Regions from separate parts of the Streptomyces sp. NPDC057428 genome, predicted to be linked through region 2. Evidence: riboswitches for the same ligand, from Rfam matches in the RefSeq annotation. Region 2 holds a riboswitch; each other region holds the start of a gene.
The links. A riboswitch is a leader RNA that binds a small molecule or an ion and turns the genes downstream of it on or off. The one in region 2 is predicted to bind cyclic di-AMP.
Positions count from the first base shown of each region.

Region 1: another riboswitch for cyclic di-AMP. It lies ahead of ACFU5K_RS05155 (M23 family metallopeptidase); the one in region 2 lies ahead of ACFU5K_RS12800 (transglycosylase family protein).
Region 3: another riboswitch for cyclic di-AMP. It lies ahead of ACFU5K_RS09185 (peptidoglycan DD-metalloendopeptidase family protein); the one in region 2 lies ahead of ACFU5K_RS12800 (transglycosylase family protein).
Region 4: another riboswitch for cyclic di-AMP. It lies ahead of ACFU5K_RS07040 (C40 family peptidase); the one in region 2 lies ahead of ACFU5K_RS12800 (transglycosylase family protein).

Region 1 is NZ_JBHVCT010000008.1:6,475-10,938, reverse strand. Features, by position in the region: gene ACFU5K_RS05165 (M16 family metallopeptidase) at 1-809, shown strand, start outside; gene ACFU5K_RS05160 (M16 family metallopeptidase) at 836-2,218, shown strand; cyclic di-AMP (ydaO/yuaA leader) riboswitch at 2,408-2,575, shown strand; gene ACFU5K_RS05155 (M23 family metallopeptidase) at 2,588-3,349, shown strand; gene ACFU5K_RS05150 (GntR family transcriptional regulator) at 3,558-4,262, shown strand; gene ACFU5K_RS05145 (HPr family phosphocarrier protein) at 4,432-4,464, opposite strand, start outside.
Region 2 is NZ_JBHVCT010000025.1:11,969-16,432, forward strand. Features, by position in the region: gene eno (phosphopyruvate hydratase) at 1-950, opposite strand, end outside; gene ACFU5K_RS12800 (transglycosylase family protein) at 1,277-1,963, opposite strand; cyclic di-AMP (ydaO/yuaA leader) riboswitch at 1,964-2,136, opposite strand; gene ACFU5K_RS12805 (transglycosylase family protein) at 2,426-3,382, opposite strand; gene ACFU5K_RS12810 (cytochrome P450) at 3,488-4,464, opposite strand, start outside.
Region 3 is NZ_JBHVCT010000016.1:31,621-36,084, reverse strand. Features, by position in the region: gene ACFU5K_RS09205 (aspartate aminotransferase family protein) at 1-806, shown strand, start outside; gene ACFU5K_RS09200 (helix-turn-helix domain-containing protein) at 877-1,494, shown strand; gene ACFU5K_RS09195 (DUF6126 family protein) at 1,547-1,729, shown strand; gene ACFU5K_RS09190 (tyrosine-protein phosphatase) at 1,779-2,603, opposite strand; cyclic di-AMP (ydaO/yuaA leader) riboswitch at 3,014-3,173, shown strand; gene ACFU5K_RS09185 (peptidoglycan DD-metalloendopeptidase family protein) at 3,178-4,089, shown strand; gene ACFU5K_RS09180 (SGNH/GDSL hydrolase family protein) at 4,254-4,464, shown strand, end outside.
Region 4 is NZ_JBHVCT010000011.1:75,307-79,770, forward strand. Features, by position in the region: gene bioB (biotin synthase BioB) at 1-66, opposite strand, end outside; gene ACFU5K_RS07030 (8-amino-7-oxononanoate synthase) at 209-1,357, shown strand; partial or broken gene ACFU5K_RS07035 (LysE family translocator) at 1,594-1,725, shown strand; gene ACFU5K_RS07040 (C40 family peptidase) at 1,793-2,263, opposite strand; cyclic di-AMP (ydaO/yuaA leader) riboswitch at 2,267-2,463, opposite strand; gene ACFU5K_RS07045 (DUF3103 family protein) at 3,220-4,344, shown strand.

The DNA of each region.
Region 1 (4,464 bases), on a different contig from region 2:
ACCTGGACGCGGCGACGCTGGAAGACGCGCAGGAGTTCTTCCGGACGTACTACGCGCCGAACAACGCCGTGCTCTCCGTGGTCGGGGACATCGACCCGGAGCAGACGCTCGCCTGGATCGAGAAGTACTTCGGATCCATCCCCTCCCACGACGGCAAGCAGCCGCCGCGTGACGGCACGCTGCCGGACGTCATTGGCGAGCAGCTGCGCGAGGTGGTCCACGAGGAGGTGCCGGCCCGTGCGCTGATGGCGGCCTACCGTCTGCCGCACGACGGCACCCGCGAGTGCGACGCCGCGGACCTCGCCCTGACCGTGCTCGGCGGCGGCGAGTCGTCCCGCCTGCACAACCGTCTGGTGCGGCGCGACCGCACGGCGGTGGCCGCGGGATTCGGGCTGCTCCGGCTCTCCGGCGCGCCCTCGCTGGGCTGGCTGGACGTCAAGACGTCCGGTGGCGTGGAGGTCCCGCAGATCGAGGAGGCGGTCGACGAGGAGCTGGCCCGCTTCGCCGAGGATGGCCCCACTCCGGAGGAAATGGAACGCGCGCAGGCGCAGTTGGAGCGCGAGTGGCTGGACCGTCTCGGCACGGTCTCGGGCCGGGCCGACGAACTGTGCAGGTACGCCGTCCTGTTCGGTGACCCGCAGCTGGCCCTGACCGCGGTCGGCCGTGTGCTCGACGTGACCGCCGAGGAGGTCAAGGCCGCCGCCCGGGCGCATCTGCGGCCCGACAACCGTGCCGTCCTGGTCTACGAGCCCGTCGAACCGGCGGACGAGACGGACGGCACCGACGCGCACGAGGGGGCCGACAAGTGAGCGACGCCGCCGTGACTGGAGTAGCGATGGACTACCACCCGCAGCCGACAGCCGGCGAGGCCAGGCCCTGGGCCTTCCCCGCGCCCGAGCGGGACGCCCTGCCCAACGGCCTGACCGTGTTGCGCTGCCACCGCCCCGGCCAGCAGGTCGTCGCCGTGGAGATCTTCCTGGACGCACCGCTGGACGCCGAGCCCGAGGGCCTCGACGGTGTGGCCACGATCATGGCCCGCGCGCTGTCCGAAGGTACGGACAAGCACTCCGCGGAGGAGTTCGCCGCCGAACTGGAGCGCTGTGGCGCCACACTCGACGCCCACGCCGACCACCCGGGCCTCCGTGTCTCCCTGGAGGTTCCGGTCTCCCGGCTGGCCAAGGCGCTCGGTCTGGTCGCCGAGGCACTGAGGGCCCCGGCCTTCGCGGAGAGCGAGATCGAGCGGCTGGTGGGCAACCGGCTCGACGAGATCCCCCACGAGCAGGCCAACCCCGCCCGGCGGGCCGCGAAGCAGCTCTCCAAGGAGCTCTTCCCGGCGACGGTCCGGATGTCGCGTCCGCGCCAGGGCACCGAGGAGACGGTACGGCGCATCGACGCCCCGGCCGTCCGCGCCTTCTACGACGCCCACGTCCGCCCTTCCACCGCGACCGCGGTGATCGTCGGCGACCTCACCGGCATCGACCTGGACGCGCTGCTCGCCGAGACCGTCGGTGACTGGTCCGGAAATTCGGTCCCGGCACGCCCGGTACCCCCGATCACCGCGGACGACACCGGCCGTGTGGTCATCGTGGACCGTCCCGGGGCGGTGCAGACCCAGCTCCTCATCGGGCGGATCGGCGCCGACCGGCACGACAGCGTGTGGCCCGCACAGGTCCTCGGCACGTACTGCCTCGGGGGCACCCTCACCTCCCGGCTGGACCGCGTGCTCCGCGAGGAGAAGGGCTACACCTACGGCGTCAGGGCCTTCGGCCAGGTTCTGCGGTCGACGGCTCCCGGATCGTCGTCCGGACCCACCGGCGCGGCGATGCTCGCCATCAGCGGTTCGGTGGACACGGAGTCGACGGGGCCGGCGCTCGACGACCTGTGGAAGGTCCTGCGCACCCTGGCGGCCGAGGGGCTCACCGACGCCGAGCGCGAGACCGCCGTGCAGAACCTCGTGGGCGTCGCCCCGCTGAAGTACGAGACGGCGGCCTCCGTCGCGGGGACCCTGGCCGACCAGGTGGAGCAGCACCTCCCGGACGACTACCAGGCCACGCTGTACGCACGCCTGGCCGAGACGGGCACGGTCGAGGCGACCGCCGCGGTGGTCAGCGCCTTCCCGGTCGACCGCCTGGTCACCGTCCTGGTCGGGGACGCCGCGCAGATCGCGGACCCCGTCCGGGCGCTGGGCATCGGCGAGGTGTCGGTCGTCAGCGGCTGACGGAACGGCACATTCAGGGCCCCGGCGGACACTCTGCCGGGGCCCTGCATTTTGTCTGATTTGTCAAAGGAAGTGCACGTTGATCCTGTGGGATGTCCGACAAAAGACCCTTTCTGTTTGGTGAGCGCCATCGGCCCGTCCTAGCGTCGTCCCGGCTGTCCGTCGGACCCGAGCCGCGACCGCGGCGCCGGACAGCCATCGCCGAGTCCCCGTCAGGCGCGAGCCTGGGGAGCCGGGGACCCATGTCCCTGGGGTGAATCGGATCCCTGCGTCTCGCGCGAGACGATGAGGGGTCCGTAGGAGACCTTCCTGCTCCGAACCCGTCAGCTAACCCGGTAGGCGAGAAGGAAGGAAAGGACCAGCCACTTCATGGCGTTCATCCGTGCCACCGGGAAGCACCGTGCCCCGAGCCGCCTGACGCGCAGGAGCGCCCGGGTCGCCGGTATCGCGGCCCTGGCCACCACCGGTGTCATCGGTGCCACAGCCTCCCCGGCGCTCGCAGCGGACTCCGAGGCAACCTCGGCCGGCACCGGTCTCACCCAGACCGTCGCCCTCGACGTGAGCCTCGCCGCGCAGATCGAGGCCCAGGCCAAGGCCCAGCAGCACCAGGCCGACGTCGCCGCGAAGGCGAAGGCCGAGGCCAAGCGGAAGGCGGAGGCCCGCGCCAAGAAGGTCCGCGAGGAGAAGGCCCGTGCCGCACGCGCAGCCGAGCGCGCCCGCCTCAACGCCTTCCGCCTCCCGGTCGCCGGTTCGCACGTCACCACCGGCTACAAGTCCGGCGGTGCGCTCTGGTCCTCCGGCACCCACTCCGGCGTGGACTTCCAGGCCGCTTCCGGCACCTCCGTCGTCGCGGTCGGCGCCGGCACGGTCGTCGAGGCCGGCTGGGGCGGTGCCTACGGCAACAACATCGTGCTCAGGATGAAGGACGGCACGTACACCCAGTACGGCCACCTCTCCTCGATCGGCGTCTCGGTCGGGCAGAGCGTCGACGCGGGGCAGCGGATCGGCCTCTCCGGATCGACCGGCAACTCCACGGGACCGCACCTGCACTTCGAGGCCCGCTCGACCCCCGAGTACGGCTCGGACATGGATCCCGTCGCCTACCTCCGCGCGCACGGCGTCCAGGTCTGACCTCGGATCCGCCCGCACGTACCGCTCCGACGAAGGCCCCGGCATCGCGCCGGGGCCTTCGCCGTACCCCGGCTCGCGGAACCGCCTTCCGGCCAAAAGATATCCAAGGATTCCACCCCGCCATCGGAAATTCCGGCCGGTTGCAATAGAGTCACAGAACAGGCGTCGATCGGCCGCGTTTCGCGGAGATTAAGGCGGAGGTTCGGACATGCGCATTCCCGCGCATTCGGTATGCACGGCAATCCGTGACGACATCGTCTCCGGTGTCTTCGAGCGCGGCAGCCGCCTCACCGAGGAGGTGCTCGCGCGTCGCTACGGCGTCTCGCGCGTCCCGGTGCGCGAGGCGCTGCGCACCCTGGAGTCCGAGGGGTTCGTCGTCACCCGCCGGCACGCCGGCGCCTGCGTCGCCGAACCCACGGAACAGGAGGCGGCCGACCTGCTGGAGATCCGGATGCTGCTGGAGCCGCTGGGCGCCGCGCGTGCGGCCCAGCGCCGTACCGATGCGCACCTGAAGGTGCTCCGGGGCCTGGTCAGGCTGGGGCAGGAAAGGGTGCGACGGGGCGAGGGGGAGGATCTGCGCTCGCTCGGCGGCTGGTTCCACGAGACGCTCGCGCAGGCCTCGGGCAGCCCCGCGCTGATCGCGCTGCTCACGCAGCTGAGGTACAAGATCGCCTGGATGTACGCCGTCGAGCAGCCGGTCAGGCCCGCGGAGTCCTGGGCCGAACACGGTGCTCTCGTGGACGCCGTGGCGCGCGGTGACGCGGAACGGGCCAGGGTGCTGGCCGTCCAGCACGCCGAGCGCGTCACCGCTGCCCACCGGCTGCGCCGCACGGACCGGCCCGCCCACGAGGCGGGCGTGACCCGGGTGAGGACTTCGCAACACCACGTAAACATCGCGGGAGCCCGCCATTAACAAATGCGCCGTATACAAGGAAGATAATGATCGGGCGGCTTTCTTTCTGCTGCCCTGATCCGTTTTCCCGAGGCCTTTTCCCGTAGGTGCGGACACAGAAAAGCCGCGGCCCCCGCTGGGGTGGCCGCGGCTTTTCCGCAGAAACAATTCCGGATAGGAGCAACCCGGGTCAGACGGTCTCCGGGAGCTCATCGAGTCCCTC
Region 2 (4,464 bases):
GGGTTGGTCACGAACAGGTCGTCGCCGACGATCTGCACCTTGGAGCCCAGCTTGTCGGTGATGACCTTCCAGCCGGCCCAGTCGTCCTCGTACAGCGGGTCCTCGATGGAGACCAGCGGGTACGCGGAGACGAGCTCCTCGTAGTACTCGGTCATCTCGGCGGCCGAACGGGACTTGCCCTCGAACTCGTAGACGCCGTCCTTGTAGAACTCGGACGCGGCGACGTCGAGGGCGAGCGCGATGTCGCGGCCCGGGACGTAACCGGCCTCCTTGACGGCCTCGAGGATGAGGTCGAGGGCGGCGCGGTTGGACTCGAGGTTGGGGGCGAAGCCGCCCTCGTCGCCGAGACCGGTGGAGAGACCCTTGGTCTTCAGGACCTTCTTCAGCGTGTGGTAGATCTCCGCGCCCCAGCGAAGGGCCTCGGAGAAGGACTCGGCGCCGATCGGCGCGATCATGAACTCCTGGATGTCCACGTTGGAGTCGGCGTGCGAGCCGCCGTTCAGGATGTTCATCATCGGAACGGGCAGCAGGTGCGCGTTCGGGCCGCCGAGGTAGCGGAACAGCGGGAGGTCGGAGGCCTCGGACGCGGCGTGCGCCACGGCCAGCGAGACACCGAGGATGGCGTTGGCGCCGAGGGAGGCCTTGTTCTCGGTGGCGTCCAGGTCGAACATCGCCTGGTCGATGAGGCGCTGCTCGGTGGCGTCGTAACCGACGAGCTCCGGGCCGATCTGCTCGATCACGGCGAGGACGGCCTTCTCGACGCCCTTGCCCTGGTAGCGGTTGGGGTCACCGTCACGAAGCTCAATGGCCTCGAACGCACCGGTGGAGGCGCCGGACGGAACAGCAGCACGTCCCGTGCTGCCGTCGTCGAGGCCGACCTCGACCTCGACCGTGGGGTTGCCCCGGGAGTCGAGGATTTCCCTGGCTACGACGACGTCGATGGACGGCACGAGGCATCTCCTTCTGGGATATGACGCTGGTTGTGCAGGGTCACTGTGGCCTTGCGCCACGAGCCTAACCGGCTCGGCCCGCTCCGTCGGCCGTCCGCCCGCCCCCTGGGACGAAAAAGGACCCAAGGGCCTGCATTACGGGCAAAACTCCAGATATTTACTGGCCAGTAACTACAACAGTTGAACGCAGACCCCCACAGCGGCCCGTCGTGGGGTCCCCCGAGGCAACCCCCCGAGGGGCGCACCGGGCACGACCCGGCCCGGCACGCAGGAGGTGGGCGTGCTGGGCCGGGCCGCCGGGGAGGGGGACACCGGACCGCCCGTGACTACTTCAGGTGAAGCTGCTGACCCGGGAAGATCAGGTCGGCGTCGTGGACGATGTCGTCGTTCAGCTTGAACAGCTTCTGCCAGCCGCCCTTGACCTTCTTCGCGTCGGCGATCTTGCTGAGGGTGTCGCCGGCCTTGACCTTGTACTCGCCGTCGCCCTTCTCGACCTTCTGACCGGTCGGGGTGGTGACGGTCTCCTTGGGAGCCGTGCGCTTCTCGCTGCGCGAGGCGGGCTGCTCGGCCTTGCGCTCCGGCTGCGCCTTCGTGTCGGCCTTCGGCGCGGAGCCGGTGTCCACACCCGGGTCCACACCGTCGTCGGTCAGGCCGCCGGCACCGGCGCAGGCCCAGGCGCCGGGGCCCTGCAGGTCGAGGAGCTTCTCGGCGACGGCTATCTGCTGGTCCTTGGTGGCCAGGTCGGCGCGGGCCGCGTACTGCGTACCGCCGGCGGCCGCCCAACTGGAGGCCGAGAACTGCAGGCCGCCGTAGTAGCCGTTGCCGGTGTTGATGGACCAGTTGCCACCGGACTCGCACTGGGCGACGGCGTCCCAGGTGGCGACGGAGGCAGCGGAAGCACCGGTCGCGCCCATCAGCGGGACGGCGATGGCCGCACCGGTGACGCCCGCCAGGGTGGCGATACGGACGGCCTTGGACGGGCGGCGGTGCTTGCCCTTGCTGGAAAGCAGCATGGTTCTCCTCACCGACGCCTACGAGGTGAGCTGTCGGGTTCGGGCCTGTGAGTTGCCCGGCCGACCGCACTCGCGGACGACTTCACCCCCAGCCGGTCCCTCAGCCGTCCTCCGACGGCCGGGTCACGGCACTTACCTGGGTCCCCCGCTCCTGCCTACGGCGCTTTACGCGTCGTTCCCCTCGACCGACGGCAGGATTCGGCGTGACGGTCGAAGGTGCCCGCGGTGCGAGCGGCTCCGACCGTAAACACACGCAACCCCTACATTCAAAAATGGGCATAACGGTCAATCAGCCCTTTAGCGATCGACCTACCGGTCCGTTTGCGCAGGTCGGAGCGGATATGGGCAGACCGGGCGTACATGACACGCCAGTTGAAGCAAAGAGACCCATGTCTCACTTGCGCATAAGTGGACATAGGCCTCTGAACTACCCCTGATTTCGGAGTGTTTTCGTGCTTTTGATCAGTTGGTGGCAGGAGCCTCCGCCTGGGTCCCGCTCGCGTCCGAAGCCAGGCCGAGACCGAGGTCCAGACTCTGGCCGGGAAGGATCAGGTCGGGGTCGGAGCCGAGCTCGTCCTTGTTGGCCTCATAGAGGGCGGGCCAGCCACCGGGGAGCTCCTCCGTATCGGCGATCGCCCAGAGGTTGTCACCCTCCTGGACGGTGTACGTCCCCTCGGCGCCCTGACGCGCCTCGGAGTCACCGCGCGAGGCATGCCTGCCCGACTCGCGGCCTTCGGTGGCCGCTGACGACGCGTCGGTCGCTTCGGGGGCGGGCGTGCCGCGGTGCTTCCCGGCCTTCGCCCCGTCACTCTTCGGGGCTCCAGAGGTCTCGGACGCCTCGGGGGACGGTGCGACGGAAGGCGCGGTGCCGGACTTGTCCACCTTGTTTCCCTTGTCCGCCTTGCTGCCGGACGCGCCCTTGCCGGCCTTGCCCTTCGCGCCCGCGTCGTCCTGCTCCTCGGACGAGGGGGTGCCGGAGGGTGTCGCGGCCTCCGTCGGCTCGGCGGACGGCCCGTCACCCGGATCGATACCCGGCAGTACCCCGTCGAGCGCCAGCCCGGAGATCACCGCGCAGCTGGGCCACGCCTGGGGGCCCTTGTCGTCCAGCACCTTCTCGGCGATGGCGATCTGCTGCGAGCGGCTCGCGAGGTCGGCGCGGGACGCGTACGCCGTGCCGCCGTAGGCCGACCATGTGGCCTCGGAGAACTGCAGGCCTCCGTAGTAGCCGTTGCCGAGGTCGGCGCTCCATATGCCACCGCTCTCGCACTCGGCGACGCGGTCCCACGTCGAGGCGTCTGCGGCCTGCGCGCCACCGGCGCCGAGCAGCGGGATGGCAATCGCCGACCCTGTGACGCCTGCGGCGACGACGATGGCGGGTGCCTGACGAGGGCGACGGTGTCTGCCGTTCGCGGAGCCCATGGGGTTGCCTTCCGTGTGACTGACATGTGACGGGTGAGTCGAACGGTGAACCTAGCCGTACTCGAACGTGTGTCACAAGTCGATGCAGCGGAGATCACGTGAAAGTCACAGAGTTGACAGAACGTCACCTTGCGCCGGTGTATGGCCGGGACCGAACTCCACGGGAAGCGTGCGCAGTCCACGCATGATGAGCCCTCCGCGCCACCGCAAATCGGCATGTTCGGCGGCAATCCGCAGGTCAGGGAGCCGTTTCAAAAGCGTCGCCAGGGCTACCTGACCCTCCAGGCGGGCCAGCGGCGCCCCCAGGCAGTAGTGGATTCCGTGACCGTAGCCCAGGTGCTGATTGTCACTCCGAGCGAGATCCAGGGTGTCCGCATCCTGGAATCGCTCGGGGTCCCGGTCAGCGGCGGCGAGCACCACGAGGACGGGATCGCCCGCCGCGACGACCTGCCCTCCCAGAGTCACGGGTTCGGTGGCGTAGCGCCATGTGGCGAGCTCCACCGGCCCGTCGTAGCGCAGCAGCTCCTCGACACCCGTGGCGAGCAGTTCGGTCTCCCCCGCCGCCAGCGAGCGCTCCAGACGCTCGTGCTGCGACGGGTTGCGCAGCAACGCGTAGACCCCGTTGCCGATCAGGTTGACGGTCGTCTCGAAGCCGGCGAACAGAAGGATGAAGGCCATCGCCGCGGCCTCGTTCTCGGTGAGGTGCTCACCGTGGTCACTGGCCTTGATCAGGCCGGAGATGAGATCGTCGCCGGGATTCTCCCTTTTGCGGTGGATGAGTTCGGCGAGATAGCCGCGCATCTTCTTCACCGACCTGGCCACTCCGCCCCGCGGGCCGCCGCCGTGCCGGATCATCATCCCCGCCCAGTCACGGAAGTCGTCCTGGTCCTCCCGGGGGACTCCCAGCAGGTCGCAGATCGCGTAGATGGGCAGCGGGAAGGCGAAGTCGTGGATGAGGTCCGCCTTCCCCTCCTCGATGAAGGAGTCGATGAGGCTGTCCGTCAGTTCCTGCACACGAGGCGCGAACTCGGCCACCCGGCGCGGGGTGAAAGCCTTGGACACGAGCCGGCGCAGCCGGGTGT
Region 3 (4,464 bases), on a different contig from region 2:
GGCGCGGGGACGTGGCGGGACTGATCGTGGAGCCGATCCAGGGCAAGGGCGTGCACGCCTCGCCTCCGGGATTCCTCCGGGAGGCGCAGGAACTGCTGCGCCGGCACAAGGCCCTGCTCATCGCCGACGAGGTGCAGACCGGACTCGGCAGGACGGGGGACTTCTACGCGTACCAGCACGAGGAGGGAGTCGAGCCGGATCTGCTCTGCGTGGCCAAGGCGCTCTCCGGCGGGTACGTCCCCGTCGGCGCGACGCTCGGCAAGGACTGGATCTTCAAGCGCGTCTACTCATCCATGGACCGCGTCCTCGTCCACTCCGCGAGCTTCGGCTCCAACGCCCAGGCCATGGCGGCCGGGCTCGCCGTCCTGTCCGTGATGGAACAGGAGGAGATCGTCGCGAAAGCCCGCCGCACCGGAGATCTGCTGCGCGAACGGCTCGCGGCACTGGTCGGCCGCTACGAGCTCCTGCACGAGGTGCGGGGGCGGGGACTGATGATCGGGATCGAGTTCGGCAGGCCGTCGTCCCTCGGGCTGCGCAGCCGTTGGACGATGCTGCAGGCGGCCCGCAAGGGACTGTTCGCGCAGATGGTGGTGGCCCCCCTGCTCCGGAAGCACCGCATCCTCACCCAGGTCTCCGGCGACCACATGGAGGTGATCAAGCTGATTCCGCCCCTGGTCATCGGAGAGCCCGAGGTGGAACGCTTCGTCACCGCCTTCACGGCGGTCATGGACGACGCGCACAGCGGCAAGGGGCTGATGTGGGACTTCGGCAGGACACTGGTGAAACAGGCAGCCGCCAACCGGTGAGCGTTCCGACACTTTTTGCCTCTGGGGCAAGAAATTTGCCTCAGAGGAAAGTTCCTGGCCCAATGGGAGCATGAATCCTCCCGAAGGAGGGGCGGCCGACGAGCTTCCGGGAGTCGCGCCACGCCTGCGCGAACTGCGCCGCGAACGCGGTCTGACCCTGGAGAGCGCCGCCGGGCGTGCGGGACTCTCCACGGCCCACCTCTCGCGGCTCGAGACCGGCCGTCGCCAGCCCTCGCTGCCGATGCTGCTCGGTCTCGCCCGCGTCTACGGTACGACCGTCTCCGAGCTCCTGGGAGAGGTGCCGCCCGAACGAGACGCGATCGTCCGAGGCGGGCCGCCCGACGAAGCCCCAGGAGACGGGTCCGGTGGCTGGCTCTACCGGCAGGCGGGAGGGTCGGGGCGCGCCATGCAGGCACTGCGTGTCCACGTCCCCCACGGCACCGAGGGGGAGCTCGTACGCGTGCACCCCGGTGAGGAGTGGCTGTACGTCCTCGACGGCCGGCTCAGGGTCGTGCTCGGGGAGACCGTGCACGACCTCGATCCGGGCGACAGCGCACACTTCGACTCCCTCACACCGCACCGGATCGCGGCCCTCGGCCGCGGTGGGGCGCGGCTGCTGTTCGTCCACACGCTGCTCCAGAGTCCGGCCGCCGAGCTGTGCCTCGGCCCCGCGGCCCGACGGCTCTGAACCCGCGTACTCCTGTACCCGTTGCCGCCACGAGCGGCGAGGAAGGACCGTCATGTCCGATTCCGAGTACTACGACCCCCTCACCCCGCGCACCCAGCGGGGGAGCGACAGCGGCGACACCCAGGAGCGGCGGATGCCACGCGGGGTGGTGATCCGGCTCATCGCCTACCTGGTCGCCGGACACGTGATCGCGGGATTCCTGTTCCTCCTCTTCACCGTTGCGGGCAAGGGGTGAGCGCAGGGATCAGGTCCTCACCGTGACCGGCGGGCCCTGACCGCAGGCATCAGGCGTCCTCCACGAGGCGCTGACGGAGCTTCTCGCGCGTCTCGTGGCTGATCTTCAGTCCTTCGAGGAGGTAGCGGTCGGTGCTGCCCCAGATCTCCTCGATGGTGGCGAAGGCCGCGTCGAGATACTCGCGGTGCGCGCCGAAGAGCGGGTTGAGCAGCTCCATCACCTCGTCCGACATTCCCACCGGCGAGGTGTCGCTGCGCCGCACCTTGTATCGGCGGTGCGCGTCGTTGGACTTGAGGTAGTCGGCCTCGATGGCGTCCCTCTCGACGCCGACCGCGAGCAGCGAGACCGCGACCGACAAGCCGGCCCGGTCCTTGCCCGCCGCGCAGTGCATCAGCGCGGGGACGCTGTCCTCGGCCAGCGCGTGCAGGACCCGGCTGTGCTCGGCGGTCCGGTCCGTGATGATCGAGCGGTAGGACAGGACCATGCGCTCCATGCCCTTGCCGTCGGCCAGGATCGAGCGCAGCTGCTGGATGTTCCCGTCGCGCACCAGCCGCCAGAACTCCGCGCCGTCGGCCGGGTCGGAGAGGGGAATGCTGACATTCCGGACGCCGGGCAGGTCCACGTCGTATCCGTCGAGCTTGTGGTCGGCGGCGTTGCGGAAGTCGAAGATCGTATGCAGGCCGAGTCCGGCGAGGAACGCGGCGTCGGCCTCGGTGGCGTGAGCCAGGTGGCCGCTGCGGAAGAGCCGCCCGAAGCGCACGGTGCGGCCGTCGCTCGTCGGAAGCCCGCCGACGTCGCGGAAGTTGCGGACACCGGTCAGGTCCACGTCCGTCGGCTCGGGGCCGGCCGGGGGGACCTCTGGCAGCTGCGTCACAAGGGCTCCTGGAGTGTCTGGCGCCGGCGCCGCTCGCCGACGGGGCACGCTCGCGACGATACGACATGGCTGCAACGGGCATGCGTCTCGGGCATCGCGGGATCGGCCGACGGGGAGGGGTGGTCGCGAGGTGTCCGTATTGGTGCATTTGATCGAACATGCCCTGCTTGTGGGGGACATGAGGGGAGGTGGGTGAGCGGGATCATATCCGTGACGGTGCGTGGTGAAGTCCCCCGAGGGTATTCCGGACGCCTCAAGGAATGCCAAGATCCGTAATCCACGGAGTGTGACGGTAATTCCGCAGCGGAATTGAAGACGGGATTCCGCTTCGCAATCCGAGCTTGTTCCGCGCGTCCTCGCTCGCCTACGGTCACGGTCAATCCGGACGGAATGCCGAATCCTGCCGCCGCCCGGAATCCGCACCGACTCACGTGTGGCAGGAGCGGGGGAACCAGGTAAGTCGCCGTCCGGAGCGATCCGGAACGGCTCGGGGTCAAGACGCGTCACCACGCGGCCGGGCATCTCCAGCCCGAACCCGACAGCTCACCTCGCAGGCGCCGGAGAGGAATTCCCCATGCCCGCAAACGGCAAGCACCGTCGTAAGAAGTCCCGTCCGCTCTCCCGAGGCATCCTTGCCGCGGGGGCCGGCGGCGCGGTACTCGCGCTCCCGCTGATCGGCGCCACCGGCGCCCACGCGGCGGAGCCGGCCGCTCCCGCGGCGAAGTCCGCCGCCGTCACCCCCGGCGCGCCCGCCGCGAAGCACTCCCCGAAGACCTACACCGTGGTCTCCGGCGACTATCTCGCGAAGATCGCCACCGCCAAGAAGATCAAGGGTGGCTGGCAGAAGCTGTACAAGGACAACCGCGACGTCATCGGCGACAACCCGAGCCTGATCGTCCCGGGCATGAAGCTGACTCTCGGAGCCAAGGCCTCCGGCACCGCCGAGAAGCCGGCGACCGCCAAGCACGCCGCGTCCGAGGCGAAGCCGGCCACGAAGGCCGAGCCCGCCGCCGAGAAGGCCGCTCCGGCCGGGGGGAAGGCCGCCACCGCCGACTCCGGCGCGTCGCAGAGCAACGCCTCCGGCTGGTCGGCCCCGGTCGAGAACCCCACAGTCACCACCCAGTACCACGTGGCCGGCGCCAGCTGGTCCAGCGGCTACCACACGGGTTCCGACTTCCAGGCCGCCTCGGGCACCAGCGTCCGCTCGATCGGACCGGGCACCGTCGTCTCCGCCGGGTGGGGCGGCGCGTACGGCAACGAGATCGTCATCCAGCACAGTGACGGCATGTACTCCCAGTACGCGCACCTGTCCTCACTCGAGGTCTCGGCCGGACAGACCGTCACCGGCGGCCAGGAGATCGGCCTCTCCGGATCCACCGGCAACTCTACCGGCCCGCACCTCCACTTCGAGGTCCGTACCGGCCCGAGCTACGGCTCGGACGTCGACCCGATCGCCTACCTGCGTTCGCACGGCGTCTCCATCTGAGGGACGTGACCCCGGGGGTCGAGCAGAGGGGCGGTGTGCCACGGCGCACCGCCCCTCCACTTATTCCGGCTTTGCCAAAACCTGACCGGGTGGTCTTTGTCACCACCCGTCAACCCCTTATTACGGTCGCGTAAGTCACATTCGAGGGTGCAGGATAAACCCTTGTGGCAGACGATTCGAGAAACAAACAACGAGGCATCATCGGGTCGTACGCGGCGATTGGCGACAGCTTCACCGAGGGCGTCGGTGACCCCGGCCCGGACGGAAGGCTCGTCGGCTGGGCGGACCGGTTCGCGGTGCTCCTCGCCGACCAGCTCCCGGTCCCCGACGCGATGGCCGGCCCGGTGGACGACCCGCACGGAATCTTCCGGTACG
Region 4 (4,464 bases), on a different contig from region 2:
CGCTTCGTCACGGGTCGGCAGTTCGCGCCGCAGCCCCTTGTCCACCAGCGTGTTCAGCAGGTCCATGGCGTTGATCCTGACGTACGACACCGCCTCCGGCCAAGGAGGAACCGGACAGGACCGTCGGACGATGCTGTGTGTATTGCCACACCCTGGCCTGTTGCGCCCCGGGCTAGGGTCTGTGAACTGCCTACAAAGGGACCCGCTCATGTCCTACGCCCCGTTCGACTGGATCGACGACGAGACCCGCCGCCGCACAGACGCCGGACTCGTCCGGACCCTGCGCCCCCGGGCCTCCCGGACGGATCTGCTGGACCTCGCGAGCAACGACTACCTGGGGCTGACCAGGCATCCCGAGGTCACCTCCGCCGCGGCTGACGCAGCACGTGAATGGGGCGCGGGAGCCACCGGTTCGCGGCTGGTCACCGGAACCACCGCGCTGCACGCCCGCCTCGAACGCGAACTCGCCGACTTCTGCGGCTTCGAGGCGGCCCTGGTCTTCTCGTCCGGCTACGCGGCCAATCTCGCCGCCCTGACCGCGCTCACCGGACACGACTCTCTGATCGTGTCCGACGCCGGCAACCACGCCTCGATCGTGGACGGCTGCCGGCTCTCCCGGGCCGCCACCGCGGTCGTGCCGCACGCGGACCCCGAGGCCGTGCGCAAGGCGCTCCGGACGCACACGGGACGGGCTCTGGCCGTGACCGACTCCGTCTTCTCGGTCGACGGTGACGCAGCCCCGCTGGCGCCCCTCGCCGAGGCATGCAGGGACGCGGGCGCAGCCCTCCTGGTGGACGACGCACATGGTCTGGGCGTGCTGGGGGACGGCGGGCGCGGCGCCCTCGCCGCCGCAGGACTCGCGGGCGGGGAAGGGATCGTCGCCACGCTCACCCTCTCGAAGTCACTGGGGAGTCAGGGTGGAGCGGTGCTCGGGCCGGACAGGGTCATCTCCCATCTGGTCAACTCCGCCCGGACGTTCATCTTCGACACCGGTCTCGCCCCGGCGGCTGCCGGCGCGGCCTCCGGTGCACTGCGGCTGCTGCGCCGCGAACCCGGACGAGCAGGCCGGGCGCGGGAGGTGGCCGCCGAACTTCACGGCCGGCTGACCGCCGCCGGGCTCACCGCGGTGCGCCCGGACGCGGCCGTCGTCTCGGTCCGCGCACCGTCGGCGGAATCCGCGGTGCGCTGGGCCGCGGACTGCCGTGCCGCAGGCCTCGCGGTGGGGTGCTTCCGGCCGCCTTCGGTGCCGGACGGGATCTCGCGACTCCGGCTGACGGCCCGGGCGGACCTGACGACGGCGCAGATCGAGTCCGCGGTGGCCACGATCGTCGGATCGGCGCCCCCGCAGGTCAGCTGAGGTCCCCCGACGCGGTCACCGCGGACCCGGCGGGCGTGGAGTCCGGTGACGAAGGATCGGTGTGCCACCAGCCGCTCCCAGTGGCCAGTGGGACCATAGGGAAGCAACCGTCACCTTCCGAGCGACCCGGTCTCGGTGTGCGCTGGGCCGTCCCGGCCCAGACCTGACCGGGGTTCACGGCGTGCCGGTCCGGCCGAAACCGCTCCGCAGCAGCGCCAGGAGCGTCGTGGCGGCCGCTCGCGCTCATCTGGAAACCGGCCGGGGACCGCCTCCGCAGGTGGCTGCGCCGGCCGCGTACCGCCCGCGCTGTCGAGGGCGGCGGCGGCGCGGCGTTCACCGCGCTGGGACTCGTGCTGGTGACGGGTCCCTGCCGCACTGGGCCAGGTGAGGAGCGGTGCCGGCGTCAGAGGTGCCGGCACCGGGCGGGCGCAGGAGTCAGCGGACCCTCCCGTACCAGACGCTGTTCGACCAGATCTTCTCCAGCCGGACCACCGCCCCGGTCTTCGGTGAGTGCCAGATCCTGCCGCTGCCGGCGTAGATCCCGACGTGGTAGACACTGCGCCCCGCGTGAAAGAAGACCAGGTCGCCGCGTTTCCGCTGCGACCTGGAGATATGGCGGGTCTTGTTGTACTGCTGCTGCGCCGTGCGGGGAAGTTTCTTGCCCGCTTTCCGGTACGAGTAGAGCGTCAGCCCGGAGCAGTCGAACCGGTGCGGACCCGCGGCGCCGTATCTGTAGGGCGCGCCCTTCTTGGAGGCGGCGATGTCGAGAGCCCTTGTCGAACGGCTCGCGGCCTCGGCGTCGTCGACGAAGCCCGGGGCCAGCATCGTGGTGCCTACAGCGAATGTGAGAACCGAGGCCGTACCGACCCGGGCGAACAGAGACGGGACATGAACCTGCGCAGTCATGCGCAACCCTTCGTCAGCCGCCTGTGAAGGATGACCTGTCGGGTTCGGGCTGGCGAAGTTGCCCGGCCGCGCTAGGCGGCTTCACCCCGAGGGCCGTCCGGATGTCCGGGCGGCCCGTTGTGCTCGGGTCCTCCACTCCTGCCGATCCACTCCTGTCGACCAGGCATCCGGACAGCGGCAGGACTCGGCGTCCGCCCGGACCGCCCCGCCGCGGTGGCGGGGGCTTGTCGTCCCACGGATCTTTACGCACGCACTGCCGGATTTCCTCGTTGAAGCTGCGATATGTGAGAGTCGTCACCACTCATCCGTTCGGGTGGACGGGGCTGATCCGGGCGGCCGGCGGCTGTGCCGGACCAGCCCCGTACCAGCGGCGGAACGACAGATTCCGTTCAGTGTCCGTGCTAGTTGCGCAAGTTGGGCTGTCCCTCGGGTGGGGGACCTTCTACGCCGAACGAGCGAGGAAAACTCATCGGGTCGTCGGGCGTGTCGGCGCGGGACGCCGAGAAGGTCCTGTTTGTCGCAACCTCACCTCAACGCACCAAACGTGGGGGCCGTTGAGTCGCCGTTCCCGACCGGCGGTTTTCGGCTGCGGAGTTTGGACGTGTTCGCGTCTGCCGCCCACCCGCGGGCCTGCGTCGCCGGCAAGCGCAGGCAGATCAACGTCAGGACCACCTCCCACGGGATCACCTCGCGTTTTCTCCCACGCCAACGGCCAGAGAGCCGCCACGAGCTCTGACCGGCCAAGCTGACGACTCCACTGAGGGGGATCACCGCGGTACTCGGGTACCCGAGCGCCATCTACACATCCCCCTGCCTCTATCCGGACGGCACTCTTGTCGGAATGACACGGCACCGTCATGCTTGGCCCGGCCGGTATCTACTCGCATAGATTCCGGCCTCTTCTCCGCCCTGGCCGTACGTCCCATGCGTTGCACGCTCCCAGGAGGAATGCTCTCGTGAGACACCACCACACTCGTCGGCGCGGCGTTGTGCCCCTCATCGCCGCCTGTCTGCTGGCCCTGCCGGCCGCCCAGACCGCCACCGCGCTCCCCGCCACGGAGGCACCGCGAACGCAAGTACCGTCTTCCACCGTTACCGAGACGGAAAACCAGGCCGCCCGCGCCATCGCCACATCACTGTCGGACTCCACCTGGCGCGCCCGGATGCGCGATGCCGCGCTCACCTCCGATGAGTTGGCTGTGACCGCCCTCGCAGGCAAGGCTCCCGGCCGGCTCCAGGCCGCCCTGATCAGAGCCGACCGACGGATCGCCACCGCCAAGGGTCTGGACCCGGGGGTCGGCTCGCTGCTGCGGCTGAGACTCGGAGCCGATTCCATGCGCGGCGCATTGGCGGCCGGTGCCACGCCGTGGGTGGCCGCGAGCGCCGTCGATGAGGACGCCCGCACTGTCACGGCTTACGACAGCCTGGGCCGGACCCACATACTCGACGCTGGTGCGGTGCCCAGCCACCCGGTGTACATCGTCGACATCGACGCATCCAAGGCCCTCGCGGCGGGGCTCAAGGTGCTCAACGACGAGCTCAGCCGTCAAGGTCTGACCTCACCCGCCGAGACGCCGTCGGCTGCCACTTCGGGGTTCTGGACCACCCGCATCTCGGAGATCAGGCTCTCCGACGACGAGGAGCCCTGGGTCAAGGGTGACGCAGAGATCTACACCCTCGTCACAGGGTTCGGCCTTGACGGCAAGGTTCGGGTCGACCCGGTCGACATGCCGTACCTGGACAACGACGGAACCACATACCGGCCGAACCAGATCCTGGTGAACTGGTCCAACTACAAATACAACCTGGCCGACGCCGTCATGATGGAGGAGGACGGGAGCACCAATTACCGCGACTTGGCCAAGGCCATCGCCGCCGTTCTGCTCACCGTCACCGATCAGGGTGTATACGTCCCGCTGGTCAACGCCGTGCTGGACGCCATTCCCGATGACTGGTGGACCGACGACCCCGACTATGTCGACTCCTGGTACACCCTGGCACAGAGCGATAACGGTATCCGGTACGGGGCACGCGGCAACGGCTGGATGGGCGTGCAGCCGTACTACGTGGAACAGTTCTGACACCTGGTACCGAGCGGAGTTGTGCGGCGTGAAGTCGGGGGTGCGCCCTTCCACAACGACGGCGGCAAGACATCCCGACAGGCCTGGGTCCGCTAGGCGATGTCGCCGGTAGTTGCCGGG